Regions from separate parts of the Streptomyces sp. NBC_01261 genome, predicted to be linked through region 2. Evidence: riboswitches for the same ligand, from Rfam matches in the RefSeq annotation. Region 2 holds a riboswitch; each other region holds the start of a gene.

Region 1 (6,846 bases), 2.0 Mb from region 2:
GTGGCCGACCTCCTGGAAGTACGGAGGGAAGGCGACCTCCTTGCGGGTGACGGCCAGCGCGGTGGTGACGCCGTGCTGGGTGACGCACTCCACCGATATCTCCGGGCCGTACAGGTACTCCTCGACCAGCACACCACTGCCTTCCGGGCCCTGCTCACCGGCTCCGGCGGTGGCGAACTCCCAGGCAGTGGGCAGGAGTTCAGGGGTGTCGACGCGGATGACGCCGATGCTGCCCGCGTGCGAGGAGGGCTTGAGGACGACCGGGAAGCCGGTGCGGAGCGCGGTGGCTGTCGCCTCGTCCAGGGTGTCGACGCGGGTGGAGGTGGCCGAGGGCACGTTGTGCTCGGCGAACAGACGGCGGCTGGTCGCCTTGTCCCGGCAGGCGGTCATAGCCGCGACGCTGTTGCCGGGCAGGCCGAGGCGGGCGGCGAGTTCGGCGGTCGGTACGAGTGAGTACTCGTCCCAGGTGACGACTCCGGCGATGGGGTGGCGCGTGGCCAGGGCCAGGCCGGCGGCGACCACGGCCGCCGGATCGTGGGTGTCGGCGACCTCGTGGTCGACCACCAGGTGCTGCTGCCAGGACGGCGGCTTGGTGTCGATCAGCGCGATCGGGTACGCGGCGGCGGCCTGCTCGACGCAGTAGCCGCGGTAAGCGGGATCGGTTCCGCCGACGACGATCAGCAGCGGGCGAGTGGATCGGGACATGGGAGGACCTCCGGAGGTCAACGGCGGGAAGGGGCGGGGCAGTTCAGCGGCTCGTCACCGTGCATCCGCAGGCTGGACGGGCTCCCTGCGGGGTGCGGGGACCTGCGTGAGGGATAGTTCGCAGGCGGTGCGATGCCGTCGTAGACCGGCGAAGCACGCACTCAGCGCTACGCCCTGGAGCGCGGCGCACGCGAGCAGCAGGTGCGGGATCCCAGCGGTGGGAACCACCGCGATCAGGGCACCGGCCAGCGGAAACGGCAGCAGCACCAGGATGATCGTCACCGCCAGGGTGGAGCCGAACGCCCGCACCGGGATGAGACGGGACCGCAGCGTGCGCAGGACGACGGTCAACGCGCCATCGCCGGCCATGACCACCGCCACCGCCACGGTGTACGCGGAGAAGCCCGGCGCCAGGGCGGTCGCCAGGCACGCCGCGGTCGAGACCGTGGCCGCCGCCGCGCCGAACGGCCAGATGCCGAAACGGTCGATCGCACGGCGAGTGGCCCACACGGCAAGCAGGGAGGCAAGGGCTGCCGTGCTCCAGACCGCTCCCACGGCGACGCTGGAGTAGTGGAAGCGGTGGATGACCGTGATCGGGGCGGCGGCCTGCAGCACGCCGAGGGCCAGATTCGAGGCGACCAGTCCGCCCACCAGCCAGCCAAGTGCGGGCGTGCGGCGAAGAGTTGACCACCCCGTTAGAAGGTTGCTCGGCACCGGACGATGATCCGTGGAGCCGACATCGCCGGATGTGGTCGCGGCGGCGGTCAAGGCCAAGAGCGCGACCACGGTCAGCAGTACGGCGGGGCCGACCATCAGCAGCAATCCGCCCAGGAATGGCCCGACGAGCATCGCACCCTGGTCGATCCCGGTCTGCGCGGACTGCACGCGATGGGCCGCCGTGCCCAACCGGCGGCCCGCTTCAGCTCCGAGCGTCTCTACCGCAACGAAGGAGACCTCCGCGAGCAGCCCGGAGGCAGCACCGAAGGTCAGAACCGCACAGGTTGTCATCGTCCCGGTACTGGGCAGGGCGAGCAGCACCGCACCCGCCAGGACGACCACGGCGGTACGCACCAGGTTGGTCATCCGGAAGACACGGCCGGCACTCCACCGGTCGACCAGCGACCCGGCGAACGCGAAAGCAGCCAGACGAGGCGCCCATTCCACGAGAAACGCAACGCCGGTCAGAGCGGTGGACCCGGTGGTGACCAGGACCAGGAGCGGGATGGCGTAGGTGACCGTCGCACTGGCCAGAGCGTCGGCGGCCCGCATGACGTAGGCGCGCGGCAGACCGGAACGGGGAGCGGGTGACGAGATCATCCGGGTCACCGCGTCCGGGGACCGGGCGCCTGCGACGGACGTACGGACGCGCTCGTATCCGCTGCCCCGGCGCCGAGGACGGAGGTGACCTTGGCCGCTGCGGGCGACGTGGCCAGCGTCGCGCTTCGCGGGCCGGAGAGTGCCGAGGACCGCTCCCACGCAGCGGTCCCGGACCGCTGTCCGTCGCCGATACGGCCCAACTCGCCGTCCGAGCCGACGAGTTCGGACTGCGCTGCGCTGACGAACTCCGCAGCGACGTCGAACCGGTCGGCGAGCTGGTACGCCTCGTCGTCGAGGTCGGTGATCTGCTCGCCCGCAGCCTCCAGCGCCTCCCGGATACGTTCCAGCGCACCGTGTTCGGGATGCAGGAGGTGGTCGACCGCCTGGAGAAGGTCCGCACCGTTCCCGGCGGACCTGATCCGGTCGGTGAGTTGGAGAAGTTCCGCTCCGGCGGTGTAGGGCCCGAGCGGGCTTGTCGTGGTGCTGATCCGGGCGGTGTCGAGGGAGGGATCGAGGTCGACACCGTAGCGGCCGGCCCGGAGCATCTCGGCCGCGTGGGTGGCGATGGCGGCGCGGTCAGCGGCCGGGGTGGTCGTGGGAAGGCGGTGGCGTCGGCCGTACCAGTCCTCGATCTGCTGGAAGCCGGCGTGCTTGAGGAGCGTGGCGGAGAGGTCGTCGCTGGCGCCCTTCGCCGAGACGCTGCCGCTGGGCTCGGCGGTGATCGTGATGGAGGGGGCGGGCACGTGGGCCTCCTGGGCGTGGGGTATCGGGTGTGGAGCGGTGGGCAAGTGGCCCAGTTCAGCGGCGAGTTGGTGGCACTCGGTCTGCAGACGGAAGGCATCGCGGTAGGCGTTGTGGAGGCTGCCGTCCTCACGGGCGAGGGTGGCCACGACGTGCACCTGGCGGGACTGGTTGCGGACGGCGATCCACCGGCAGGCGTCTGGATCGCCGTCCGGGGCGATCCCGGTGGCGGCCACCAGGCGACGGGCGACGGTGGCCCACTGCGCGTCGGTGAGGTCCGGCCGGCGAGGGTCTGGGCCAGAAAGGGCAGCGACTCGGGCTCGGCGAGCAGTTCGATCGGGGCTCCGTGACCGTCGCCCGCGATCAGCCGGGGGCTGGTGTGGTGACCGCGTTCGCCCGGCCCGTACTGGTATGTGAGCAGGCCGGCGGTGTTGCTGGTGCGCTGCAGGTGGGCGATCACGGCGTCTACCTCGAAGGGGAGTGGTGAACCGGAGCCCGGGTGTTCGGGCCGTGAGGGAGAGGGTCCGCAGAATCCGCGTTTTGGCCCGGCCGGAGATCGCCGGTAAAGGCCCGATTCATCACGCCTCGTCGAAAGGCTCGGTGTCACAGGGCGGCTGGAGAGGGCGCGACTGAGCACTTCAGATGGCCACTCTGAGCGTCAGTGTTGGCCGCGGAGTGGCGATCACAACGGGGATGCACCGTCCAGGCAGGAGTCCTAGGTGGCAGGCTCGCTCCATGGCAGACGACGTCGTGGGGAGTCAGGTTGCGGATCTTCGGGCCGAGTGCGAAGAACAAGCCCGGAGGAACCGCTTCCGTCGGCAGTTCTGGCGGTTCACCCATGCCGGGCTTGGACTGCCGGCTGCTGTGCTGGCTGGGATCTCGGGCGCGACGGGGCTCTCTTCAGCAGATGCCCGTATCCCGGCGGCCGTGCTGGCGCTCGTCAGCGCGGGACTCAGCGCTGCTATCGCCTTCCTGAAGCCGGAGGTGCATCAGCGAGCGGCTCACGCACGCCGCAGGGCCTACCTGGCATTGGAGGTAGAGGCCCGCTTCGCGCTGACACGCGCGGCATCGAACGGCGAGCCCGTACCTCTGACCGCCTACAGGAGTCTGCTGGAGCGCCGAAGGATGATCATCGCTGGTCAGCTGGACGAACTTGTACAGCGGATTGCTGTGGGGGGAGCGGCTGCCGACGAATGAGGAGCCTCGGGCAGTGGCTTCGTTCGACTCTTGGAGCGACGGGGGCCTGAGTTGAGTGTCGGAGCTGCCAACCGCGGCGCTCGTTGGCCAACTATCGCGCTCACTGACCAACTACAACGCTCAGTCACACAGGGGCCCAGAGGCCGGTGTGACCTTCAGCGGTAGTTGGACAGAGGCGGTGGCAAGGCCCCTGGTGACCGGGTTGTGTTCAAAGGCAGTTGGCCATTTTGCTCAGAGATAGTTGGCCACCGCGGCCTCGACGTCATCGCGGAGCTGCGTGGAGGCGTGCTTCTTACGGTGGAGGGCCGGTCGGTTGGGACAGCCGCCGCCCGGACCGGGGAGCATGCCTCGCGGTCGGAAGAAGGCCGTCAGTGGTGGAACAGCCTCAGCCCAGTGCGTGCCAGCGTGATCCCGTGCACGCGGCAGGCTTCCTCAACCTCGTCGGATCGGATGGATCCCCCTGGCTCCGCGATGTACTCAACGCCATGGCGGTGGGCGTGATCGACGTTGTCGCGAAACGGCAGGGCGCCATCGGAGGCGAAAGCCACCCGATCAAGGCGTTGAATCCATTGAGCGCGTTCGTCCGCGGTGAGTTCCCCGGCCGGTGTCGAGAGTGCCTCCGCCAGGCGCCGGGTCTCCTCCGACGTGAGGTCGCCTTCGATGAAGCGGATCTGCCAGTTGATCCGGTCCTGGCGCCGGATACCGGGGCGGAAAGAAAGCGCGCGGACGCTGGGGTGGCGCCGGATCCACCAGGTGTCGGCCTTGGCACCGGCCAGACGGGTGCAGTCGACCCGGGACTGCTGACCGGCACCGATTCCCAGCGTCATGCCGCCCCGCAGGTAGCACACGGAATTGGACTGGGTGTAGCGCAGGACTGCCAGCCCCAGCAGCAGGTCCGCCACGGCCGTCTCCGGGAGCACGTCGTCCGCGACGTGCAGGAGGGAGGCCGACAGCTCCACCTCGTCATGCTGCTGGGCCAAACGCAGGCCGAAGACCTCCCGCGCTTCCTCGCGCGGAGACACGAAACCGTCGTCCGCCTCCATGATCAGGAAACGGCCGCTCTTCTTCCTGCTGAGCCGCTCGACGGTGCCCGGCGCATACCCGGGAGCAACGATGCCGTCGCAGACCATGCCGACCAGCAGCTCGGCGAGCTCGTCATCGACCGGATGCGAGACAGCGGCAAAGTCGCCGTACGAGGATTTCGGATCGGCATCCCGGGCCCGCAAGTAGGCACTGGCCAGCGCGCCGACCTCATGACCAGCGACGCCGTAGAGCTCCGCGGTGACCTCATCAATGGCCCCGGAGACGGCCGCACCCGCAGGCGAGACATGCTTGAAGGAAGCGGCTGCCGGCCTGCCCAGGGCCTGGCCAGCCTCGCGTACGAGCTGCCATCCGTTCAGCGCGTCGAGCATGTTGATGAACGACGGCTCTCCGTGCACCAGCCGGACCGGCCACCTGCCTGGCATCACGGGTGCGGCATGCGCAGCTTCCTGTTGCGGGTTGATTCCGTAGCGCAGCTTCACGTCATGGCCTCCTCAGCGGGACATCGCTGACGGAGACGCCCAGGCGGTCGACGCTCACATCGGAACAGACATGGCCGCTCCCCGGTGGTTGTCCACCCGCGCCAGTCACGGCCGGGCCCAACTCTATCGGCAGGCGAAACGCCAGGCTGATCTTTCGCAAGCAACAGCCTCCGACAGCGCAGGACACACGTGGCCAGGAGCGGCGGCAAGACTGCTGGTGACCGGGCTGCGCTCAAGGACAGTTGGCCATTTCGGGCAGAGGTAGTTGGCAGCTGGGCGTTTGGACATTGGAGACCGGAGACCGGAGCGTGCGGGTCCCCGGACGTCGAGCAGGTGGGCGGCCGACGGCTCCTGCCGACCGCCCACACGGCGACTTGAGGCGTCAGAGCTGCGGCAGCACGCGGTCGAAGAACACGCGGTTGTCGGCCGCGAAGACGGGCTGAAGCCGGGAGAATTCTCGCGGCGTGATCCAGCGCACGTCGCTCACCTCGCTCGGATGCATCACGACCTCGCCTTCCTCTGCCTCGGCGGTCCACCAGTGCAGGCAGAAAGCGCCGTCCTCGGTCTGCGACTCCCAGACCTTGGCCACGGGGCAGACCCGCAGGCCAACCTCCTCGTACACTTCCCGGACCACGGCTTCCTCCTGCGTCTCACCGGGTTCCAGCTTGCCGCTGAGGGGAGCCCAGTACCCCGGCAGCCGGGCCAGCGGGCCCCGCTGGATGACGAGCACCCGCTCGCCCCGCCGCACCACGGCGACGATCGCCTCTCGCTGCTCCATCACGCACCTGCCTTGGCCGCGTCCAGAGCGTTGAAGACGGTGAGTGCATCCCGGATGGCGGCAACGTCGTGGGTGCGGATGTAGTCCGCCCCGTGGCAGGCCGCGTACAGCTCCGCCGCCAGAGTTGCCGGACCGATCTCCGAAAGGCTGCTCCCGGTGAGCGCCCGAAGAAACGACTTCCGGGAGGGAGAAACCAGGACCGGCACGTCGAACCTGGCCTTCAAGTGCTCAAGATGTGCCAGCACCCTCAGCGACGGTTCCGGGCCGGTGCCCAGGAAGTAGCCCAGTCCTGGATCGATGACCAGCCGTTCCCGGCCGATGCCAGCCGCTTCCAGCGCGGCCAGCCGCTCGGCGAAGAACTCCTCGATCCCCGCCCACACCGCGGCGGGATCGGTCTTCACCTGGGTGGCGGGTCCCATGCGCTGCACAGAGTGCATGACGATGAGCCGGCAGTCGGTGTCGGCGAGTTCTTCGTACCGGGCTGGGTCGGGGAAGCCTTGGATGTCGTTCACGTACGCGGCCCCACGCGCCGCTGCGAAGCGCTGGGTCTCCGGCAGGAAGGAGTCGACCGACACCGGCACCTCC
Region 2 (11,788 bases):
TGGCGGGTGGCGGGCCTACGGCTCGCGATCGGGACCGGCGTCGCCTTTCTCGCCTGCGGACTGCTCGGCATGTGGGTGCCGACCATGCAGACCCTCGCGCTCATGGTGGTCGCGGTGCTCACCTCGGTCGTCGTGGGCGCCCTGCTCGGCCTGGCCGGCGGCCTCTCCGAGCGCACCGACCGCGCACTGCGCCCGGTCCTGGACACCATGCAGGTGCTCCCCGCCTTCGCCTACCTCCTCCCCGTCGTCCTGGTCTTCGGCATCGGCGTCCCCGCCGCCGTCCTCGCCACCGTCGTCTACGCCGCCCCGCCGATGGCCCGCCTCACCGCGCTCGGCCTGCGCAACGCCGACCCGGAAGTCCTGGAAGCCGTCGAGTCCCTGGGCGCCACCGGACGCCAACGTCTGCTGACCGCACGGCTCCCGCTGGCCCGCAAGCAGCTCCTCCTCGGCCTCAACCAGACGATCATGATGGCCCTCTCCATGGCCGTCATCGCCTCCGTCATCGGCGCCGGAGGCCTCGGCGACCGCGTCTACCAGGCCCTCGCCTCCGTTGACGTCGGCGCCGCCCTGGCCGCAGGCATCCCGATCGTGCTCCTGGCCGTCGTACTGGACCGGGTTACGGCCGCAGCGGGCGAACAGACCGACGAGTCCACGGGCGAGCCGGGGTCGGGTCTCCGCCCGTGGCTGTACGCCCTCGGCGCCACGGTGGTCGTAGCGGTGGTGGCCCGGCTCGCCGGCGCCCTGGACTGGCCCTCCGGCTGGACCCTGAACATCGCCGAACCCGTGAACCGCGTCGTCGACTGGATGACCGCCCACCTCTACTCCGGCGTCCCCTACCTCGGCGGCACCGCCGACTGGGCCGGCCACTTCACCACCTGGGTCCTGGATCCCGTACGCGACGGTCTGCAGTGGCTGCCCTGGTGGTCGGTGCTGCTGATCGTCGCCGCCCTCGCCTGGGTGATCGGCACCTGGCGCACCGCGCTCACCGCCGTCCTCGCCATGGCCGCGATCGGCGTGCTCGGGGTGTGGAAGCCGTCGCTCGACACCCTGTCGCAGGTGCTGGCCGCCGTGGCCGTCACCCTCGTCCTCGGCTTCGCGACCGGCATCGCCGCCGCCCGCAGCGACCGCTTCGAACGCGCCCTGCGCCCCGTCCTCGACGTCTGCCAGACGATGCCGCAGTTCGTATACCTGATCCCGGTCGTCGCCCTCTTCGGCGTCGGCCGCGCCCCGGCCGTCGCGGCGGCGGTCGTCTACGCCCTCCCCGCCGTCGTCCGCATCACCACCCAGGGCCTGCGCCAGGTCGACCCGGCCGCCCTGGAATCGGCCCGCTCGCTCGGCGCGACCAGTGCCCAGCAACTAAGGCAGATCCAACTCCCGCTCGCCCGCCCGGCGTTGCTCCTCGCCGTCAACCAGGGCGTGGTCCTCGTCCTCGCCGTCGTCATCATCGGCGGCCTGGTCGGCGGTGGCGCGCTCGGCTACGACGCCGTGTTCGGCCTGGCGCAGGGCGACCTGGCGACCGGACTCGTCGCCGGCGCCGCGATCGTCTGCCTCGGCCTGATGCTCGACCGGGTGACCCAGCCGACGGAACGCCGCACCAAGAAGGGAGCGTGACATGCGAGTTCGTACGGCTTACTCAGTGGCCGCGGTGACGTCCCTCGCCCTGCTCTCGGGCTGTGGCGCCGCCGACATGACCAAGCAGGCCTCGCCCTTCGCCAACGCGCAGGGCTCCAAGACCGTGACCCTCTCCGTCCAGTCCTGGGTGGGCGCACAGGCCAACGTGGCTGTCGCGCAGTACCTGTTGGAGCACAAACTCGGCTACCGCGTCGACACCGTCCAGGTCGACGAGGTCCCCGCCTGGGACGCGCTCAGCCAGGGCCGGGTCGACGCGATCCTGGAGGACTGGGGCCATCCCGACCAGGAGAAGCGCTACGTCGACGACAAGAAGACGATCACGCGCGCGGGCGGCCTCGGGGTCACCGGGCACATCGGCTGGTACGTCCCGACCTACCTGGTCAAGCAGCACCCCGACATCACGAACTGGAAGAACCTCGACAAGTACTCCTCGCTGTTCCGCACCGCCGAGAGCGGCAGCAAGGGTCAGTTGATGGACGGCTCGCCCTCCTACGTCACCAACGACAAGGCCCTGGTGACGAACCTGAAGCTCAACTACCAAGTGGTGTTCGCCGGTTCGGAGGCCGCGCAGATCACCCAGATGAAGCAGTTCGCCAAGGAGAAGAAGCCCTTCCTCACCTACTGGTACGCCCCCCAGTGGCTCTTCGAGAAGGTCCCCATGACGGAGGTCGAACTCCCCGCCTACAAGGAGGGTTGTGACGCCGACGCCGCCAAGGTCGCCTGCGCCTACCCCCACACCCCGCTGGAGAAGTACCTCAACACGGACTTCGCCAAGAAGGGTGGCAAGGCGGCGGCCTTCCTGAAGAAGTTCAAGTGGACGACCGAGGACCAGAACGAGGTCTCCCTCATGATCGCCGACCAGAAACTCTCCCCGGCCGACGCCGCGAAGAAGTGGGTGGACAACCACCCCTCCACCTGGAAGGCCTGGCTGTCCTGACCCCGCTCACCCCTTCAGCTCTACGGCCCTCTCCTTGAGCGCGAGTGCCGCCCAGCGCTGGAGCCCCGGTCCGAACGTGATGCGTGTGGCCCCGAGTTCACCCAGTTCGGTGGGCGAGGGGCCCTCGCCGTCCAGCCGCGCGAGCACGTTCACCGGCCCCTGGATACCGGACCGCAGCAACGGCAGCACCTCGGCCGGAGCCATGATCGGATAGACACAGTCGGCACCCGCCGCGACGTACAACGCGGCCCGCTCGATGGCCCGTTCGGGGTTCCCGTCACCGTGCAGGAAGGTGTCGACCCGCGCGTTGACGAACAACCGCTCCGCCGCCACCGCCCGCACCTCGGCCAGCCAATCAGCGTGCCGACGCGGATCCTTGAGCACCCCACCCTCGGAGTCCTCAAGGTTGCAGCCCACGACCCCCGCCTCCAACAGCCGCTCCACCAACTCCTTCGGCGCGAGCCCGTACCCGCCCTCGACATCCGCCGACACCGGCACGTCCACGGCCCGCACGATCCGCGCGACCGCCGCGAACATCTCGTCCGCCGGCACCGCCCCGTCCTCGTACCCGAGCGAGGCGGCGACCCCGGCACTGGGCGTGGCGAGCGCCGGGAACCCGGCCTCCACGAACGTCCGCGCACTGACCGCGTCCCAGGGCCCGGGCAGCACCAGCGCGTCACCGGGCAGCCGTCGCCGATGCAGACTCCGGAACAGCTCCACCTCGCTCACGGCCGACACCCCCGCACCTCGTGGCCCAACACCCGTGCGGGCGACGTCACTTGAACTGTCCCGCCTTGTAGTGTCCCGGCACCATCCGCGTGCTCACCCCGAACCGGTTCCACGCGTTGATCACCGTGATCGCGGCGATCAGCTGCGCCAGCTCGGCCTCCTCGAACTGCTCGGCCGCCCGCGCGTACACCTCGTCCGGCACAAAGCCGTCCGTGATCACGGTGACCGCCTCGGTCAGCTCGATCGCCGCCAGCTCCTTCTCGGTGTAGAAGTGCCGCGACTCCTCCCACGCGGCGAGCTGGATGATCCGCTCCACGCTCTCGCCAGCCGCGAGCGCGTCCTTGGTGTGCATGTCGAGGCAGTACGCGCAGTGGTTGAGCTGCGAGGTGCGGATCTTCACCAGTTCCAGCAGTTTCGGGTCGAGGCCCCGCCGGGCGGCGATGTCGAGACGGACCATCGCCTTGTAGACCTCGGGTGCGTGCTGGGCCCAGTCCAGGCGGGGGCTGTGCTCATGGGCGTAAGGAGTTTCCTGTGTCGTGGTCATGTCTCGACTCTAGAAGTCAGGCAGCCCAGGAGTATGGTCCATTTCCATGGCGAAATCCTGGGCCACTTTTGGCGTCGACCTGCATCTCGATCCGACCGCCACCAGCACCGGCACCGGCGTCCGCCGCGGCCTCACGGACGCGCTGCGCGACGCCGTCCGCACCGGCCGCCTCGCCCCCGGCACCCGGCTGCCCTCCTCCCGCTCCCTCGCCGCCGACCTGGGCATCGCCCGCAACACGGTCGCCGACGCCTACGCCGACCTCGTCGCCGAGGGCTGGCTCACCGCCCGCCAGGGCTCCGGCACCCGCGTCGGCATGGGGGCACCTCCCACGCCCTTAAGGCAGTGGGGGAGCGCCGTCGTCCCGCCCACGGACACCACCCCACCCCGCCGCCTCCTCACCCGCCCCACCTACGACCTCGTCCCCGGCACTCCCGACCTCGCCGCCTTCCCCCGCACCGAGTGGCTCAAGGCCGCCCGCCGCGCCCTCACCAACGCCCCGTACCAGGCCCTCGGCTACGGCGACCCGCGCGGTCGCGTCGAACTCCGCACCGCCCTCGCCGCCTACCTCGCCCGTGCCCGCGGCGTACGCGCCGACCCCGAGCGCATCCTGATCAGCGCGGGCATCTCCAGCGGCCTGCGCCTCCTCGGCGCCGTCCTGCGGGCCCGCGGCGCCCACACGATCGCGGTGGAGTCCTACGGCCTCGCCGTCCACTGGCAGATCCTGGACGAGGCCGGCCTGCGCACCCGCCCGCTCCCCTTCGATGAACTGGGCGCGAACCCGGGCCAGTTGACGGACGAACCGGCAGTCCTCCTCACCCCCGCCCACCAGTTCCCCATGGGCGTCCCCCTCCACCACGACCGCCGCTCCGCCGTCGTCGACTGGGCCCGACGCACCGGCGGCCTGGTCCTGGAGGACGACTACGACGGCGAGTTCCGCTACGACCGCCAGCCCATCGGCGCCCTCCAGGGCCTCGACCCGAACCACGTGGTCTACCTCGGCACCGCCAGCAAGTCCCTCGCCCCCGGCCTCCGCCTCGCCTGGATGGTCCTGCCCCCCTCGCTCATGGAGGAGGTCGCGAAGGCCAAGGGCGGCACCGACACCTGCGGCGTCCTGGACCAGCTGACCCTCGCCGAGTTCATCACCTCCGGCGCCTACGACCGCCACGTCCGCGCCGCCCGCCTGCGCTACCGCCGCCGCCGCGACACCCTGGTCGCCGCCCTCGCCCAGCGCGCCCCCGACGTCCACGTCACCGGCATCGCGGCCGGCTTCCACGCCGTCCTCAGCCTCCCACCCGGCAGCGAACAATCCGTCGTCCAAGCCGCCGCCTGGCAGGGCCTCGCCCTCCACGCCCTGTCCTTCTACCGCCACGAACAGGCCCTCGTGGATCCCCTGGACGCGCTGGTGGTGGGTTACGGCACGCCGCCGGATCATGCGTGGGCGGGGGCGGTGGAGGCGCTGTGCAGGGTGCTGCCGTGACCTAGTACTACAGCCGGATGCAGGTCAGGGCCGTTCTGGGAAGCCGGTCGGGCTGATGGAGTGTCAGTTTGTGGGGGTCTCGCACGGCGCTCACCTGGCAGGATGTCGGCGTGCCGCCTGTCGCCGCGCGTATCTTCGGTGACGGCCGTGGCGAAGTCCGGCTGTAGTACTAGGGCCTGTCCGGCGGATCCTGTCGCAGACGCGGGGTGTGGCACGCCCTCCCCACTGCCCTAAAGGCGTGGGGGACCCCCAGCGGCGTTGTCGTCGGTCGCCGACGTCCCCCGGCCTTCGGCCGGGAGGTGCCCCCACCGCGTCGACTCCCTCCTCCGCCTTGCAACTGCACGCACCAGGCCCCGCGCACCGGCGCCGATCAGGCACCGTAGTTTTCCTGCGACCTGATCCGCCGGACAGGCCCGAGGCCGCCGTTTCCGTGTGGCCAGGCCTACGCCGTTTCCACGGGAGCTTCGTCGGCTGCTTCCGCCGGCGCCTCACCAAAGCGCGCCAATGCCAACGCCCCCGCCACAGCCACCAGGAACCCCAGCACCGCCAGCCACTCCAACCCGTCCCGCGTACGGTCCCCGAGCCACACCACCCCCACCGCCGCCGGCCCGAGTGTCTCCCCGATCACCAACCCCGCCGTCGCCGTCGTCACAGACCCCCGCTGCAACGCCGTCGTCAGCAACAAGAACGCCGCACCCCCACCGACCAGCAGCGCGTACGTCGCCGGATTGCCGACCAGCGTCGCGGGGGAGAGCGAGTCGATCAACCGCACCGCCACCTCGACCACCCCGAACCCGAACCCCGCCCCCAGCCCCAGCGTCAACGCCCGCCCCCGCTCCGGCAGTCGCCCCCCGACCAGCCCGAGCAACAGCACCGCCACCGACGTCGCCAACATCGCCCACTTCAACGCCATGGACCCGTCCCGGTGCCCCTCCGCCCCGGACGCCAGCCCCAGCATGGCCAGCCCCGCGCACACCACGCCGACCGCCGCCCACTCCACCCCGCTGAGCCGAACTCCCAGCAGCCGCGCGGCCACCACCGCCGTCACCGCGAGGCTCGACGCTAGCGCCGCCCCGACCGCGTAGATGGGAAGCGACCGCAGCGCCACGATCTGGAACACGAACCCCAGACAGTCCAGCCCCAGACCCGCCAGATACCGCCACTGCCGCAGCGCCCGCAGCAGCAGCGCCGCGTCTCCACCCCCACCGGTCGTGGCCGCCCGCGCGGCGACCGCCTGCAACACCGTCGCCGTACCGAAGCAGACCGCCGCGCCGAGCGCGCACACCATTCCAAAGAGCACAAAGTGACTGTAGGGGAGGGGAGATCGCCACGGGCCTCCCGTGTGGGCCCTCTCACCGATCTCTGGAGATTCCCCGGACCGGCAACGGCCCTAGACCCCCAGCACCGCGCGGAGTTGGGCCAGTCCCCAGTCCAGGTCCTCCCGGCTGATCATCAGCGGCGGCGCGATCCGGATCGTCGACCCGCGGGTGTCCTTCACCAGGACGCCCCGGGCCATCAACCTCTCCGAGACCTCCCGGCCCGTCCCGACCGCCGGCGCGATGTCGACCCCTGCCCACAGACCCCGCCCGTGCACCGCCGTCACTCGCCCGGTGCCGGTCAACTCCCGCAATTCCCCGAGCAGATGCTCCCCCAGCTCCGCCGCCCGCGCCTGGTACTCGCCCGACCGCAGCATCGCGATCACCTCCAGCGCCACCGCACACGCCAGCGGATTCCCGCCGAACGTCGACCCGTGCTCCCCGGGCCGGAACACACCCAGCACCTCCGCACTCGACACCACCGCCGACACCGGCACCACCCCACCGCCCAGCGCCTTCCCGAGCACGTACATGTCGGGCACCACCCCCTCGTGCTCGCACGCGAACGTCCGCCCCGTCCGCCCGAGCCCCGACTGGATCTCATCCGCGACGAGGAGCACGTTCCGCTCCCGCGTCAACTCCCGTACCCCCGCCAGATATCCGGCCGGCGGCACCAGCACCCCCGCCTCCCCCTGGATCGGCTCCAGCAACACGGCCACCGTGTTCTCGCTGACCGCCGCCCGCATCGCGGTGAGATCCCCGTACGGCACGATCCCGAAGCCCGGCGTGTACGGCCCGAAGTCCGCCCGCGCCTCCGGGTCGGTCGAGAAGCTGACGACCGTCGTCGTACGCCCGTGGAAGTTGTTGCCCGCCACCACGATCTTCGCCCTCCCTTCGGGCACGCCCTTGACCCGGTACCCCCACTTCCGGGCCGTCTTCACCGCGGTCTCCACCGCCTCTGCACCCGTGTTCATCGGCAGCACCAGCTCCATGCCGCACAGCTCCGCCAACTGCTCGCAGAACGCGCCGAACCGGTCGTGGTGGAACGCCCGCGACGTCAACGTCACCCGCTCCAACTGCGCCTTCGCCGCCGCGATCAGCCGCGGGTTGCCGTGCCCGAAGTTCAGCGCCGAGTACCCGGCGAGCCAGTCCAGATACCGCCGTCCCCGCACGTCCGTCATCCACGCCCCGTCGGCGGTGGCGACGACCACCGGCAGCGGGTGGTAGTTGTGCGCGGTGTGCGCCTCGGCGGCGGCGATGAGGGCTTCCGTACTGGCTTCCGTACTGGTCACGGCGTCTCCCGGGGGTGAAGGTGCCCCTTTCCTATCCTCGCCCGCATGGTGGACGCGGGAGCCGCACCGTCCGGCACGCCCGGTAGGCTGACCGGCGGGCCGTGACTGGCGCGCTGGGATGGGACCGACCATCGGGGAGCGGCCCGAGCTGGAATGTGTGCCGTGCGCCTGGGCCGTACCGAGAACGCCGAACGCCACGTCCGGAGGTCCCCATGCCCGACAATTCCGCGCCCCCTTCCAACGAGTCCACCGCCTTCCGTGCCGCCCTCGATGTGATCCGCGCCGTCGAGCCGCGCGTCGCCGACGCCATCGGCCAGGAAGTCGCCGACCAGCGCGAGATGCTCAAGCTGATCGCCTCCGAGAACTACGCCTCCCCGGCCACCCTCTTGGCCATGGGCAACTGGTTCAGCGACAAGTACGCCGAGGGCACCATCGGCCGCCGCTTCTACGCCGGCTGCCGCAACGTCGACACCGTCGAGTCCCTTGCCGCCGAGCACGCCCGCGAACTCTTCGGCGCCCGCCACGCCTACGTCCAGCCGCACTCCGGCATCGACGCCAACCTCGTCGCCTTCTGGTCGATCCTCGCCGACCGCGTCGAGGTCCCGGCCCTCGCGAAGGCGGGCGTCCGCCAGGTCAACGACCTCTCCGACGCCGACTGGGCCGAACTCCGCCAGGCCTTCGGCAACCAGCGCATGCTCGGCATGTCCCTGGACGCCGGCGGCCACCTCACCCACGGCTTCCGCCCCAACATCTCCGGCAAGATGTTCGACCAGCGCTCCTACGGCACCGACCCCGTCACCGGCCTCATCGACTACGAGGCCCTGCGTGCCTCCGCCCGTGAGTTCAAGCCGCTGATCATCGTCGGCGGCTACTCCGCCTACCCGCGCCTGGTGAACTTCCGCATCATGCGCGAGATCGCCGACGAGGTCGGGGCGACCCTGATGGTGGACATGGCGCACTTCGCCGGCCTGGTCGCGGGCAAGGTGCTGACCGGCGACTTCGACCCGGTCCCGCACGCCCAGATCGTCACCACCACCACCCACAAGTCGCTGCGCGGCCCGCGCGGCGGCATGGTCCTGTGCGACGACTCCCTCAAGGACCAGGTCGACCGCGGCTGCCCGATGGTCCTCGGCGGCCCGCTCCCGCACGTCATGGCCGCCAAGGCCGTCGCCCTCGCCGAGGCCCGGCAGCCCTCCTTCCAGGACTACGCCCGGCGCATCGTCGACAACTCCCGTGCGCTGGCGGACGGGTTGATGCGCCGGGGCGCCGCCCTCGTCACCGGCGGCACCGACAACCACCTCAACCTGATCGACGTCGCCTCCTCCTACGGACTCACCGGCCGTCAGGCCGAGGCCGCCCTCCTCGACTCGGGCATCGTCACCAACCGCAACGCCATCCCCGCCGACCCCAACGGCGCCTGGTACACCTCCGGCATCCGCATCGGCACCCCCGCCCTGACCACCCGTGGCCTGGGCACCGCCGAGATGGACGAGGTCGCCGGTCTCATCGACCGCGTCCTCACCACCACGGAGCCCGGCACCACCAGCAAGGGCGCGCCGTCCAAGGCCCAGCACATCCTCGACCCGAAGATCGCGGACGAGATCTCCCACCGCGCCACCGACCTCGTCGCCGCCTTCCCGCTGTACCCGGAGATCGACCTCGGCTGACAGCCGACACACGCCCTCTGTTGAGTTGTCAAAGATCGGCGACTCTCACAGATCGATGAGTTCCTGTCGTGGTTCCTCGCGCGGCGGTCCGGCCTCACGCCGGGCCGCCGCGCGGCGTATCAGCAGCGTGCCGCCGATCCCGACAGCCACCCCCGCCGCCGCCCACCAGACAGGTCCGGCCGGCCCCGCCGATTCAGACCCACCCCCAACTGCCCTGCTGCTGTTACCGGTTCCGCCGAGCATCCCCGCCCGCTCCATCTGCGCGAAGACCGCGCGCGGCGCCCGATGCCAGCGGATGTCGTCGTCCCTCACCTCCGGAGCCGGATCCGTCCGCACCCACGGTGTGCCGTCCGCGGCCACGAACAACTGGTCCTCCCGCTCCACCGCCACATCACCCCCCGGAGCCCGACTCGTCCGAGGCCAGCCCCCGACCCCGGTCAGCCCCCACACCACGGTGATCCGCACCGCCGGATACCGGCCCGCCGCCCACTCCTGCGGCACCCGCTCCGTCCCCGCGTACGTCGGCTGCAACAGCGTCCACAGGCGGGCGAACGACGACTCCCCGGAACGCCACGTCTCCGTCCGGCCCGTGTCACCCGCCACGACCAGCGCCAGATCCGGGATGTCCCGGAGCGGGTCCTCAGCCTGGGTCCGCGCCTGGTCCACAGCCCCGGTCCACACCTGATCCGTCCCGACAGCCCGAGCCTGAGCAGACCCGGCCAGAACCATCAACACCGGCCCAGCCACGAGACACAGGCCCCGCAACCTCGCCCGTCCCGTCGCCCGTCCCCTCCCGTGTTCCATCCGTCCCCCTCTCCCTCTCCCTCTCTCCTCGTCCCTTCCGCCCCTCACATGTCCCGCAACTCCTGCCTGGGCCCCGGCTCCCGGCCCTTCCGCCACCGGTCCAACGGCAGCCGCGCGACGAACGGCCGCAGAACGAGAGCCAGCGCCGCTCCTGCTGCCGCACCCGGTATCGCCCACCACCAGTCGGTGCCGTGCGCCTTGTCCGGCAGGGAGACCTGCACCGTGGTCGTCCCCGTCCCCGTCCCCGTGTCGATGTCAGGTGCGACGGTGGCGGGCTCGGGCGACTGCCACGGCGCCGGGAAGATGCCGGGGTACCCGTCACCGGCGGCCTTGCCCAGCACGTCCAACTTCTTGAGGAGGGCGCGTAGTTGGGCGGGGTGGCTCGCTCGGTGCCAATAGCCGTTCAGGTTCGTGTTCTCCGACGCGTCGGCCGCCGTGTGGATCCAGACCGCCTGCGGTCGGGACTCGACGGGAAAGACCCGGTCGACCCGCCAGGGCGATATGTCGTGCGCCAGCCAGGTGACGTTGATCTGCCGGGCGTGGGCCAGATCGGCCTCGGGCGGCTTGTCGCGGGTGCCCTTGCCCTCCGGGCCGAGCAACTGCTGCAGTTCTCCGTACTGTTGGTCCGAGTAGTACAGCGCCCTGGCCCGCCCGCTTGCCGGCGAGGTCACGAGCACGCTCGTCGGTCCACCCGCCGCCGCGTCCGACGCACCCCACACCATCAGGGCCAGCGTCATCGCCAACGCCCCACCCAGGGCGGCCAGTTCGCGAACCCGCCCCGAGTGCCTTCCAGGCCCGCCCGTAACCCCGCCTGCCCCGCCCGTACTTCCGCCTCCGGACATCCGAACCCCCAACCAGCCGATCCCCGTACGGCCCACCCGCGAGCCGCCTGTCACTTCTGGTACACCGCTCGACCCGCCGAGGTTCCCACCCCGCCCGCACTGCTTGAACTACTCGCACCCCTCACACGACTTGTGCCACCGGCACCGGCACCGCCACCCGCACCGGCACCCGCACCGCCACCGGCACCGGCACCCGCACCGCCACCGCCACCGGCACCCGCACCCGTCGCACCACGCGCCCTACCCCCGCCCGTCGAGCGACCGCGCGATCTCCCATGCCCGCCGCTTCGACCCCACGCCCTCCAGACGGAGCGTCAGATCCCCACCCGGAACCCCGCCGACCGCATGAGTCCACAGCAGCGTCGGCCCCGCCGTCCGCTCCTCCCGCGTATAACGGTCCCCGTCCGCGTCCACCAGCCAGAAGCTCAGCAGATGCGGTCGCGCGAACCACAGCGCCGGGTCCTGTATGCCTTCCGGAGGGACGGTCCCGTCCAGCGACAGCCACTCCGGCGGCTCGCGCACCGACTTGGCGAAACCGACGTCCAGCC
Region 3 (11,788 bases), 3.3 Mb from region 2:
CCTCGGTCGCCAGGCCGAGTTCACGCAGCGCCGCCGCCGTCCTCTCCGCCTCGGGCAGATCGACGTCGGTCACCAGAACCCGCGCCCCCTCCTCCGCGAGCCGCCGGGAGATGGCCGCTCCGATGCCGCGTGCCGCACCGGTGACGAGAACTCCGTACCCCTCGAAGCGCGTTGTGTCAGTCATGGTCCCGAACGTACTGCCGGAACGATCAACTCGGCAGATAGCGTGCGGACATGCACGCGTTCCTACAGCAACTGCCGGCGCTCATCGGCGTCGTGGTCGGCGCCCTCGGCTCGTACGTGGCGATCGTGCGGGGCGATCAGGCGAGGTTCCGCCGTGAACGGGCGGCCCGTTGGGAGGAGCGGCGGCTGGAGGTGTACGCCGAGTACGCCCGGACGCTGAAGAAATCCGTGACCCTGACCTACCGGGTCGCGTCCCATCTCGACAACGACCCGCACCCTCATCCGCTGAGCCTGACGGAGGCGGAACCCCTGCTGGCCGAGGCGACCGTGGGCCGCGATCCCTCCGGTGAGGCGCTGATCCTGCTGGGAAGTCCGGAGGTGGTGGAGAAGGCCCGGGCGTGGGTCAGCGCGGTGATGGAGATGGAGCGGTTCATGCGCGCGGAGACCCACGACCCGGATGCCTGGCGGCAGTTGATGGACCATCAGCGCGCCGGCCGCGAGGGCTACTACGCGGCCGTACGCGAAGACCTGGCGCTCCCGCCCGGCCACTCGGGCCGCTGGCTGACGACCCAGGCGTGACCTGGTCCCTCACCGGTACCCGGTCACGTCCGCGGGTTTCCCCGCGTCCTGCACCTCCACCAGGTACCGCCACGCGTCCGGGCGGCTGCCGTCGAGGTCCGTGAAGCCGTACACCGGGGCGAGTCCTCCGCTGGACAGCGACTGCCCGTTCCAGCGGGCCACTTCGGGGTCGGCGGCGAGGGCGGCGACGGCGCGGCCGACGTAGCGCGGGGTCTCCGAGATGGCGAAGTGGGGGACGCGTTCCAGGGCGTCACGCCAGTTGTCCTCACCCACGCCGAACTGGCCGAGCATGATCTCCGAGCGCAGCCAGCCGGGGGTGAGTGCCACGGCGGTGGCGCCGCGCGGGCCGAGTTCGTGGCCGAGGGCGAAGGCCATGCGCAGGACGGACGACTTGGCGAGGTCGTAGAAGAAGGAGACCCGGTAGGTGTCGCGGTTGTACTCGGCGGTCCCGTCGGTCATCTCGACGACCAGGCCGCCGGGCCGGCGCAGCAGCAGGGGCAGCGCGTGGTGGCTGGTGATCGCGTGCGTCTCGACCGCCAGCCGGAGGAGCCGTAGTCCCTTGTCGAGGTCGTGTTCCCAGACGGGGGTGTCCCAGGCGAAGAGGTGCTCGCCGCCCCAGATGTCGTTGACGAGGAGATCGAGGCGCCCCTGTTCGTCGTCGATCCGGTCGACGAGGGCCCGTACGGCCGAGGGCTCCAGGTGGTCGGTGGGTACGGCGATGCCCCGGCCACCGGCCGCGGTGACGAGGTCGGCGGTGTCCTCGACGGTCTCGGGCCGGTCGTACTCGGAGCGCCGCGCGCGGGTGCTGCGACCGCTCACGTAGACGGTGGCGCCGGCCGCGCCCAGTTCCACGGCGATCCCGCGTCCCGCGCCGCGCGTCGCCCCCGCGACCAGCGCGACCTTGCCTTCCAGTGGACCCGGCATGTCCGACCTCCCGTGCTCGTTCGACTCGCTGTCATGTCGATCGTGCAGGAGAAGCCGGACATCTTCTGTCGGGTTTTAGCGGGTGCCTCTCAGTGCCCCCGCGCGATCCACTCCTCCAGGTGCGCGGCCTCCGCCCCGACGGTGGTCGAGTCGCCGTGTCCCGTGAGCACCTTCGTCTCGGCCGGGAGGGTCAGCAGCCGGTCGCGGATGGAGTCGATGATCGTCGGGAAGTGGGAGTACGACCGTCCCGTGGCGCCCGGTCCGCCGTGGAAGAGGGTGTCGCCGGTGAAGACCACGCCGAGCGCGGGGTCGTAGAGGCACACCGCGCCCGGGGCATGCCCCGGCGTGTGCAGCACCTTCAGGTCGGCGCCCGCGGCCTCGATCACCTGGCCGTCGGCGAGATGGGCGTCGGGGTCGCGGTCGGGGTGGGTCTGCTTCCACAGGGGCAGGTCGTCGGGGTGCAGCCAGATCGTGGCGCCGGTGCGGTCGGCGAGTTCGGGGGCGGCGTCGATGTGGTCGTTGTGGGCGTGCGTGCAGATGATGGCGGTCAGCCTGCGGTCGCCGATCGCGGCGAGGATGGCGTCGGCGTCATGGGCGGCGTCGATGACGACGACCTCGGTGTCGTCGCCCACGATCCACACGTTGTTGTCGACGTCCCAGGTACCGCCGTCGAGGCTGAACTGCCCCGAGGTGACGAGGTGTTCGATACGGGCGCCCATCACAGCTCCACCACCGAACGCAGCACGTCGCCGCCGTGCATCCGCTCGAACGCCTTCTCCACCTCGTCGAGTTGGATCGTCTCGGTGACGAACGCGGCCAGGTCCAGGCGCCCTTGCTGATGCAGGTCGATGAGCATCGGGAAGTCGCGGGAGGGCAGGCAGTCGCCGTACCACGACGACTTGAGCGAACCACCGCGTCCGAAGACGTCCAGCAACGGGAGTTCGAGCTTCATCTCCGGGGTCGGGACACCGACGAGGACGACCGTGCCCGCCAAGTCGCGGGCGTAGAAGGCCTGTTTGTACGTCTCCGGGCGGCCGACCGCCTCGATGACGACATCGGCACCGAAGCCACCGGTCAGCTCGCGGATCGCCTCGACCGGGTCGTTGGCCTTGGAGTTGACCGTGTGCGTGGCCCCCATGGAGCGGGCCTTCTCCAGCTTGCGGTCGTCGATGTCCACGGCGATGATCCGCGCCGCACCCGCGAGCCGGGACCCGGCGATCGCCGCGTCGCCGACGCCACCACACCCGATGACCGCGACCGTGTCACCGCGCCCGACGTTGCCGGTGTTGATGGCGGCGCCGATGCCGGCCATCACGCCACAGCCCAGCAGCCCGGCGACCGCGGGAGAGACGGCCGGATCGACCTTGGTGCACTGTCCGGCGGCGACCAGGGTCTTGTCGGCGAAGGCGCCGATGCCCAGGGCCGGGGAGAGTTCCTGGCCGGTCGAGGCGAGGGTCATCTTCTGCTTGGCGTTGTGGGTGTTGAAGCAGTACCAGGGGCGGCCACGCAGACAGGCCCGGCAGTTCCCGCACACGGCACGCCAGTTGAGGATCACGAAGTCGCCGGGGGCGACGTCGGTGACGCCTTCGCCGACCGACTCGACGATGCCGGAGGCCTCGTGACCGAGCAGGAAGGGGTAGTCGTCGCTGATGCCGCCCTGTTTGTAGTGCAGGTCGGTGTGACAGACCCCGCAGGCCTGTACCTTCACCACGGCCTCGCCGGGTCCGGGATCGGGCACGACGATCGTCTCGATCCGGACCGGCTCGTTCTTGCCCGGTGCGATCACGCCGCGTACTTCCTGCGCCATGGTCCTGAACCCTTTCGTCGCCGTTGTCCCTGCCCTCCGACCCTACGCGTGACTGATCGGTAAGGGCGCGACGGCGTCCTCCTGCGGAGTGGCCGCTCGCACCGGGATCCCGGTGCCGGGAACCGGCCGGACGTCCAAGTCACGGAAGCGGCAGGCGTGTTGCCGGGGTGGCGTAGGCTCGCGGCATGGCACATGGCGCACTGGTTCTGGCCGGCGGAGGTCTCGCGGGGATCGCGTGGGAGACGGGGGTGCTGCTCGGCATCCAGGATGTCGAGCCGGAGGCGGCAGCTCGTGTCATCGGGGCGCCGACGACCTTGATCGGCACGTCGGCCGGATCGACCGTGGCCGCTCACCTCTCCACGGGTGCACCGCTCGAAGCTCTCTTCGAGCGGCAACTCCACGAGACGCCGACCGAGGTGTATGTCGAAGCCGACTTCGACGCCTTCATGGCGAGCATGGCCGCGGCCCACAGCGAGGCGACCTCGCCGGACGACGCACGCCGCCGGATCGGCGCGATCGCCAAGGACACCAGGACAGTTGACCGTGCGGTCCGCCGCGGCACGATCGAGGCTCGGCTCTCCGGCATGACGTGGAGCGACCGCGATCTCCGCATCACCGCGGTGGATGCGGACACCGGGGTCCCGGTCGTGTTCGACCGGACGTCGGGGATCTCGCTCGTCGACGCCGTCGAGGCGAGTTCGGCCGTTCCGGGCGTCTGGCCCGTCGTTCCGCTGGCAGGACACCGCTACATCGACGGAGGGGTGCGCACGATGGCGAACGCGGACCTCGCAGTCGGCTTCGACCCCGTTCTGGTGCTCCTCCCGCAGCCGGAGCGCACGGCAACGGAATATTCGATCGACCCCGCGGAACTCGCCACGCTCGCGCCGTCACGCGTGCACGTGGTGTACGCGGATGCCGCCGCGGTCGCCGCGTTCGGCACCAACCCGCTTGATCCGGGCGTGCGCGGGCCGTCCGCCCTTGCCGGTCGCGACCTCGGACGAGAGATCGCGTCGCAGGTCGCCGCGTTCTGGACAGGCCACGACCGGCCGACACCGCGGGCGGCGACCGACGTAGCCTGAATGCTCCGACCGACTCCCGAGGAGCGCCGTGAGCATCGCAGGGACTCAGAGCGGTCCGCCGGCCTGGCGGTTGCTCCTCGACTACGTACGGCCGCACCGCTGGGCCCTGTTGGCGGGCGCGCTGCTCTCGTTGGTCACCGGGGGCACCGGGCTGCTGTTGCCGCTGGTGGCGCGGGGGCTCATCGACGACCTGTCGCACGACCGGACGATCACCGGGGCGCTGCTCGCGATGTCGGCGCTGGTGGTCGCCAACGCGGCGTTGGGCGCGCTGGGTTCATACGTTCTGCGGCGTACAGCCGAGTCGGTGGTGCTCGGTGCGCGGCGCGCGCTGTCGTCGTATCTGCTGCGGTTGCGGATCGAGGCCGTGGACCGCAGCGAGCCCGGCGACCTGATGGCCCGCATCACCTCGGACACGACGCTGCTGCGCGAGGTCACCACGGACTCGCTCGTCGGACTCGGCACCGGCGGGCTCACGCTCGTCGCAACTGTCGTCATGATGGGCATCGTTGACCCGGTACTGCTGGGCGTCACCCTGGCCGTGATCGCGGGCGCGGGCACCGTGCTCACCCTGATCCTGCCGCGCATCAACCGCGCCAGCCGGCAGGCGCAGGACGCGGTCGGCGTGATGGGCGCCTCGCTGGAGCGGATCCTCGGCGCGCTGCGCACGGTGAAGGCGTCCGGCGCCGAGGAGCGCGAGGAACGCACCCTGCACGCGGCGGCCGAGGAGTCGTGGCGGCAGAGCGTGCGGGCCGCCAAGTGGAGCGCCGCCGCCGGCAATACGGCCGCGCTGTCGATGCAGGTCGCCTTCATCACGGTCCTCGCGGTGGGCGGGGCGCGGGTGGCGACGGGTGCGATCGACATCGGCACGCTGGTCGCCTTCCTCCTCTACGTCTTCTACCTCATGCAGCCGATCCAGCAGGTCGTCGGTGCGATCACGCAGTACCAGACGGGCACCGCGGCCCTCTCCCGCATCCAGGAGGCGCTCCACCTCCCCGCCGAACCCCCGTCCCTGCCCGCCCAGTTGCCCTCCCCCGGCGCCGAACCAGCGGCCCTGGCCTTCGACGACGTCCGCTTCCGCTACGCCGACGACCTCCCCTACGTCCACCACGGCGTGACCTTCGGGATACCGGCCCAGGGCATGACGGCGTTCGTCGGCCCATCCGGCGCGGGCAAGACCACGGTGTTCTCCCTCATCGAGCGCTTCTACGACCCCGAGTCCGGCGCCATCACCCTCGACGGCCGGGACCTCGCGGAGTGGGAACTGTCCCAACTCCGGTCCGCCATCGGGTATGTGGAGCAGGACGCCCCGGTCCTGTCGGGCTCCTTGCGCGACAATCTGGTGCTCGGCAACCCTGACGCGGACGACGACGCCGTCATCCGCGTCCTGAAGACGACCCGGCTCGACGGCCTGGTCGCCCGCCTCCCGAAGGGCACCGACACCCTGGTCGGCCACCGCGGCACCCGCCTCTCGGGCGGCGAACGCCAGCGCGTAGCCATCGCCCGCGCGCTGCTGCGCCACCCCCGCCTGCTCCTCCTCGACGAGGCGACCTCGCAGCTCGACGCGGTGAACGAGGCGGCCCTGCGCGACACCGTCGCCGATGTGGCCCGTACGACGACGGTCCTGGTCGTGGCGCACCGGCTGTCCACGGTGACGATGGCCGACCGGATCGTCGTCATGGACGCGGGCCGCGTCCGCGCGGTGGGCACGCACCGGGAACTGGTGACCGCCGATCCGCTCTACGCGGAACTGGCGGCGACACAGTTCCTGGCGACGGCGGGCTGACCTCGCGGAACGGCTGAGGGCCGCCCGTTTCCGGACGGCCCTCACGGTCTGCGTGCTCCGCGGGATCAGTACTGCGGGCTCACGGCTCGATGCTGGGGAGGAGTCCCGTCACCGGCGCGGCCATGTCGGTGACCTGGTGCAGCTGCTGGAGGTCGTTCAGGTGGTTCATGCCCTGAAGCTGACTGGCGACCTTCGGGATCTCCGCCTGGTGCTCGGCGGGGATCTCACTCACCGCGAGCGAGTCCAGCAGGGCGACCGGGCTGACCTTGCCGTCCTTGAAGGCGGGCGCGTCGGCGGCGTTCGCCATCGGCGCGACGAGGCCGGTGACCCCGACGGCAAGACCAACGGCGGCGGCGATACGTCGTGTTGAGATCATGCCCTCAGCAACGCGGCCGGTCCCCACGCGGTCACGGGTACCGGGCACCGCTCACCCGTGAGGCGGAGCGCGCCGCCCGGTTTGCCGACCCCGGCGCGGCGGAGGAGTCTCGTAGGAGAGGCCCGCCGCGGCTCGCTCCCGTTCGGGCCGCGGCCCTCCGAGGAGGTCACCATGGGCACCGCGGCACGCCCCGGCTTCGACACCGAAGCCCTGCGCCGGGGCATCGAGGACCACACGGCGGCGACACTGCTGTCGCTCTACGCGGACGACGCCGAGATCCACGTCGTCGACCACCAGACCCAGCCCAGTCACCCCAAGGTCCTGCACGGCCGGGACGAGATCGGCGCGATGCTCGCCGACGTCTACAGCCGCGACATGACCCACAAGCTGGAGGAGTGCGTCGTACAAGGGGACCGGGTCGCCTACAGCGAGTCCTGCCGGTACCCGGACGGGGCCCGCGTCCTCGCCGAGTCGATGCTCCTGCTGCAGGACGGCAAGATCACCCGACAGACCATGATCCAGGCATGGGACGGCTAGCGCGGATGGTGCCGAGAGTCCGGATCAACACCAGTCTGACCTGGACCTTCTCGGCGACCACGGCACCCGCCCGCTCCGCCGCGACGCGACGCCGAGCACCGGTTTCCGCAGCGGGCCTGCGAGCGTCCGCCGCTCTGCTGGGGTCGGTGCTGCGAGCGGCACGATCCCGACCGCTTCCGCCACCACCTGCTGGTCGGACCCACCGCGTCCGGCGTCGGTGAGCGGGCCCTGACGGCCGTGGACCTGTCGGTTAGGCTGTTCGTGGGTCGTGACTGGCGCTGAGGTGGAGCACCACCGTGGAGCGGCCCACGCGGAGTCGATGCCGTGCGCCTGGGCGATTGGTCAACCAGCTCAGGAGTGGATCATGTCTCAGGCACGGCTCATGGACGGCACCGCGCTCGCCCGGCGCATCGTCGAGGACACCGCGAAGAAGGCCGCCGACCTCACCGCGCGCACCGGTACGGCGCCCTGTCTGGCGACGGTCCTGGTCGGCGCGGACCCGGCCTCCGTCACCTACGTCCGGATGAAGCAGAACCGCAGCCGCAAGGCCGGCATCGAGTCCCGGCACGTGGAACTCCCCGCCACCACGACCACCGCCGACCTGGTCGCCACCCTCGACGCGCTCTCCACCGACCCCGCCGTACACGGCATCCTGCTCCAGCACCCGATGGGTGAACACATCGACGAGCGGGCCGCGTTCGAGGCGATCGCGGCGGAGAAGGACGTGGACGGCGTGACCTTCGCGTCGTTCGCGACGATGAGCTTCGGCCTGCCGGGCTTCGTGTCCTGCACGCCCGGCGGCATCATCCGGCTGCTCGACGAGTACGACGTCGACCCGTCCGGCAAGCGGGCCGTCGTGGTCGGCCGCAGCGCGATCCTCGGCAAGCCGGCCGGCATGCTGCTCCTGGCCCGCGACGCGACGGTCACCTACTGCCACTCCCGTACCCGGGACCTGTCCGCGGTGGTCCGCGAGGCGGACATCGTGGTCGCCGCCGTGGGCCGCCCCCGGCTGATCCGCGGCGAGGACATCAAGCCCGGCGCGGTCGTCGTCGACGCCGGCTACAACGCGGGCAACGTCGGCGACGTGGACTTCGAATCCGCCGCCGAACGCGCCTCGTTGATCACGCCGGTGCCGGGCGGCGTCGGCCCGATGACGATCGCCACGCTCCTGGAGCAGACGGTGACCGCCGCGGCCCGGCAGCTCGGGGTGTGATCAACGCGTCCACGCGCTGTAGTCCATGACGTCCCCGGCCTTGACGCCGTACTCGGGCTGGTCCTTCGTGAAGGTGCTCTCCATCCCGAGGACGGCGCCGGTGGCCGGGTCCATGATCAGCATCAGGCGGGTGGCGGACCGCTGATAGACGTACGCCTGCCCGTGCCGCCCGAGGCGGTCGGTCACCTCCCCCACCGGCCGCAGCCCGTCCGCCCCCGCGAGCAGCCGCGCCAACCCGGCCGACTCACGCGCCCCGAGCGTCCAGTGGTCCAGCAACTCCCCCACGGCCGACAGAAGTTCGGGGGTGGTCAACGGCGTCTTGCTGTACGCCGTCTCCTGGAGGTACGCCCGCAGTCCGGCCATGTCGTGCGGGGGCCGGGCATCGGGCGGGACATCGCTCCAACTCGGCGGAAACGTCGTCTCCTTGAGGACATGCCCGTCCTCGACGACACGTTCCGTGTGACTGGCGTCCGCGTTCCAGCGCACGATGCGTTCCTCGGGGATGGTGACCGGCGGCTTGTCGTCGGACATGCCGAGACTCCACGACTGCACGTGAGTTCCCCTGCGCAGAGCGGGAGTTCCGTCGGCCGCGACCGCCGCGGCGAGGGCGGCGAGCTGCTTCAGGGACACGGGCGTGGAGTGCGCCTGCACGACCAGAGCACGGGGAGCCGCCACCGCCGGGGTACTGCTCGGCCCGCCCAGCACCAGAGTGAGCACGGTCGCGGCTACGGCAGCGGTGGCCGCAAGGCTCCACAGCAGTCGGCGACGCCGTGAACGCCGGTCATGCAGCAGCCCGTTGAGCCGACGCTCGGCGTGATGATCGAGCGGCCCGTCGCCGTAGGGGGACCCGTCGCTCGTGAACGGGTTGGCGCTGCGCAGGAGTTCGAGTTCATCAGCCATGGCGATGTTCCTTCAGGGTGACTGTGGCGCCCTCAAGGGACGCGGGGAACTGCGCGACCAGCCACGACGGCGCCGCGGAACACGTGTTCATCGCCCCGCCCCTCCAAGCACCGCGAGCCGATCGATCTCCGCTCTCAACCTCCGCCGCGCCCGATGCAACCGCATGGCCGCAGCACGCGTCCCGCACCCGAGAACGACGGCGACCTCCTCCACACCCAGTTCCTCCCACGCCGTCAACCGCAGCACCTCCCGATCAGCCGGAGACAACCGCGCCAACGCCTCGTGCACCCAGCCGCCGGGCGCGTCCGCACCGGGCCCGGCCACGACCTGCCGCCCATGCGCGCTCTCGTCGTTGCCCAGCCGGTCGACGAGCCGACGCCGCCGCCCGTACCCGCGCACCGCGTTGGCCAGGCAGTTACGGGCCACGCCGTACAGCCAGGGCAACGGGGTCGGCGGCAGATCCGCACGGCGGCGCCAGGCGACGGTGAAGACCTCCGCCACCACTTCCTCGACCTCGCTGCTCCGCCCGTCCAGTCGCCGCGCGACATAGCGGCTGACCGCCCAGTAGTGCTCGCGATAGGCAGCGGCGAAGTTCTCGTCGTTGCTCATGTTCCGTTCGTGTCCGGCACCGGGGCGATCGTCACACCCGATTTCGTGATTCTCCTCGCGTCCGTCGAGTGTGACGTGCGGGCGGCGCGTGGACACAGGCGGGGCGTGAGAGACCTCAAGAGCATCAAGTGGCTGACGACCACGGACCACAAGACGATCGGCACGCTGTACCTGGTCACGGCGTTCGGGTTCTTCTGCATCGGCGGCGTGATGGCGCTCCTCATGCGCGCCGAACTCGCCAGACCCGGCCTGCAGATCCTGTCGAACGAGCAGTTCAACCAGGCGTTCACGATGCACGGCACGATCATGCTGCTGATGTTCGCGACGCCCCTGTTCGCCGGTTTCACGAACTGGATCATGCCGCTGCAGATCGGCGCGCCCGACGTGGCGTTCCCGCGGCTGAACATGTTCGCCTACTGGCTCTACCTGTTCGGCTCGACGATCGCGGTGGGTGGCTTCCTCACCCCGCAGGGCGCGGCGGACTTCGGCTGGTTCGCGTACAGCCCGTTGTCGGACGCGGTCCGTTCGCCGGGTATCGGCGCCGACATGTGGATCATGGGTCTGGCCTTCTCCGGCTTCGGCACGATCCTCGGTGCGGTCAACTTCATCACCACGATCATCTGCATGCGCGCACCGGGCATGACGATGTTCCGCATGCCGATCTTCGTGTGGAACGTGCTGCTGACCGCGGTACTCGTTCTGCTGGCCTTCCCGGTTCTCGCCGCCGCGCTCTTCGCGCTGGAGGCGGATCGGAAATTCGGGGCACACGTCTTCGACGCCGCCAACGGCGGGGCGTTGCTGTGGCAGCACCTCTTCTGGTTCTTCGGGCATCCAGAGGTGTACATCATCGCGCTGCCGTTCTTCGGCATCATCTCCGAGGTCATCCCGGTCTTCTCCCGCAAGCCGATGTTCGGCTACATGGGACTGGTCGCCGCGACGATCTCCATCGCCGGTCTGTCCGTGACGGTGTGGGCCCACCACATGTACGTCACCGGCGGAGTACTGCTCCCGTTCTTCTCCTTCATGACGTTCCTCATCGCCGTACCGACCGGCGTGAAGTTCTTCAACTGGATCGGAACCATGTGGAAGGGCTCCCTGAGTTTCGAGACCCCGATGCTCTGGGCCACCGGCTTCCTCATCACCTTCGTGTTCGGCGGCCTGACCGGCGTCATGCTCGCCGCCCCGCCCATCGACTTCTCGACCTCCGACTCGTACTTCGTCGTCGCCCACTTCCACTACGTGGTCTTCGGCACCGTCGTGTTCGCGATGTTCTCCGGCTTCCACTTCTGGTGGCCGAAGATGACCGGCAGGATGCTCGACGAGCGCCTCGGCAAGATCACCTTCTGGACGCTGTTCATCGGCTTCCACGGCACCTTCCTGGTCCAGCACTGGCTGGGCGTGAACGGGATGCAGCGCCGGATCCCCGACTATCTGGCGGTGGAGGGCCTGACGACACTCAACACGGTGTCGACGATCTCCTCGTTCCTGCTGGGCCTGTCACTGCTGCCGTTCTTCTACAACGTCTGGAAGACGGCCAAGTACGGCAAGAAGGTCGAGGTCGACGACCCGTGGGGCTACGGCCGTTCACTGGAGTGGGCGACGTCCTGCCCGCCGCCGCGGCACAACTTCGTCTCGCTCCCCCGCATCCGCAGCGAGTCCCCGGCGTTCGACCTCCACCACGCCGACATCCCCGCCCTGGAACGGGAGTTGACGGCCCGGTGACCGCCATGGACGAACACCCCGTGGACACCGGGGCCTTCCTCAACGACGTCGAGGGCCACCTGCTGATCGCCGCGGC

The links. Region 2 has a riboswitch for ZMP and ZTP ahead of OG226_RS20690 (glycine hydroxymethyltransferase). Riboswitches for the same ligand answer to the same signal wherever they lie in the genome.
Region 1: another riboswitch for ZMP and ZTP. It lies ahead of OG226_RS12140 (phosphoribosylaminoimidazolecarboxamide formyltransferase); the one in region 2 lies ahead of OG226_RS20690 (glycine hydroxymethyltransferase).
Region 3: another riboswitch for ZMP and ZTP. It lies ahead of OG226_RS06395 (bifunctional 5,10-methylenetetrahydrofolate dehydrogenase/5,10-methenyltetrahydrofolate cyclohydrolase); the one in region 2 lies ahead of OG226_RS20690 (glycine hydroxymethyltransferase).

What each region holds. Positions count from the first base shown of each region.
Region 1 is NZ_CP108463.1:2,803,438-2,810,283, reverse strand. Features, by position in the region: gene OG226_RS12160 (ATP-grasp domain-containing protein) at 1-705, opposite strand, end outside; gene OG226_RS12155 (MFS transporter) at 760-2,022, opposite strand; gene OG226_RS12150 (hypothetical protein) at 2,028-2,999, opposite strand; gene OG226_RS12145 (hypothetical protein) at 3,499-3,960, shown strand; gene OG226_RS12140 (phosphoribosylaminoimidazolecarboxamide formyltransferase) at 4,329-5,483, opposite strand; ZMP/ZTP riboswitch at 5,514-5,602, opposite strand; gene OG226_RS12135 (NUDIX domain-containing protein) at 5,866-6,261, opposite strand; gene folP (dihydropteroate synthase) at 6,261-6,846, opposite strand, start outside.
Region 2 is NZ_CP108463.1:4,757,564-4,769,351, reverse strand. Features, by position in the region: gene OG226_RS20725 (ABC transporter permease) at 1-1,611, shown strand, start outside; gene OG226_RS20720 (ABC transporter substrate-binding protein) at 1,613-2,569, shown strand; gene OG226_RS20715 (isocitrate lyase/PEP mutase family protein) at 2,576-3,298, opposite strand; gene OG226_RS20710 (carboxymuconolactone decarboxylase family protein) at 3,345-3,842, opposite strand; gene pdxR (MocR-like pyridoxine biosynthesis transcription factor PdxR) at 3,889-5,319, shown strand; gene OG226_RS20700 (hypothetical protein) at 5,762-6,607, opposite strand; gene rocD (ornithine--oxo-acid transaminase) at 6,710-7,927, opposite strand; ZMP/ZTP riboswitch at 8,019-8,108, shown strand; gene OG226_RS20690 (glycine hydroxymethyltransferase) at 8,140-9,594, shown strand; gene OG226_RS20685 (hypothetical protein) at 9,640-10,323, opposite strand; gene OG226_RS20680 (hypothetical protein) at 10,443-11,135, opposite strand; gene OG226_RS20675 (hypothetical protein) at 11,481-11,788, opposite strand, start outside.
Region 3 is NZ_CP108463.1:1,448,997-1,460,784, forward strand. Features, by position in the region: gene OG226_RS06350 (SDR family NAD(P)-dependent oxidoreductase) at 1-184, opposite strand, end outside; gene OG226_RS06355 (hypothetical protein) at 235-762, shown strand; gene OG226_RS06360 (SDR family oxidoreductase) at 772-1,686, opposite strand; gene OG226_RS06365 (MBL fold metallo-hydrolase) at 1,776-2,405, opposite strand; gene OG226_RS06370 (S-(hydroxymethyl)mycothiol dehydrogenase) at 2,405-3,493, opposite strand; gene OG226_RS06375 (patatin-like phospholipase family protein) at 3,679-4,572, shown strand; gene OG226_RS06380 (ABC transporter ATP-binding protein) at 4,601-6,355, shown strand; gene OG226_RS06385 (hypothetical protein) at 6,435-6,731, opposite strand; gene OG226_RS06390 (nuclear transport factor 2 family protein) at 6,903-7,268, shown strand; ZMP/ZTP riboswitch at 7,527-7,611, shown strand; gene OG226_RS06395 (bifunctional 5,10-methylenetetrahydrofolate dehydrogenase/5,10-methenyltetrahydrofolate cyclohydrolase) at 7,633-8,481, shown strand; gene OG226_RS06400 (CU044_5270 family protein) at 8,482-9,381, opposite strand; gene OG226_RS06405 (RNA polymerase sigma factor) at 9,469-9,990, opposite strand; gene ctaD (aa3-type cytochrome oxidase subunit I) at 10,096-11,712, shown strand; gene OG226_RS06415 (hypothetical protein) at 11,709-11,788, shown strand, end outside.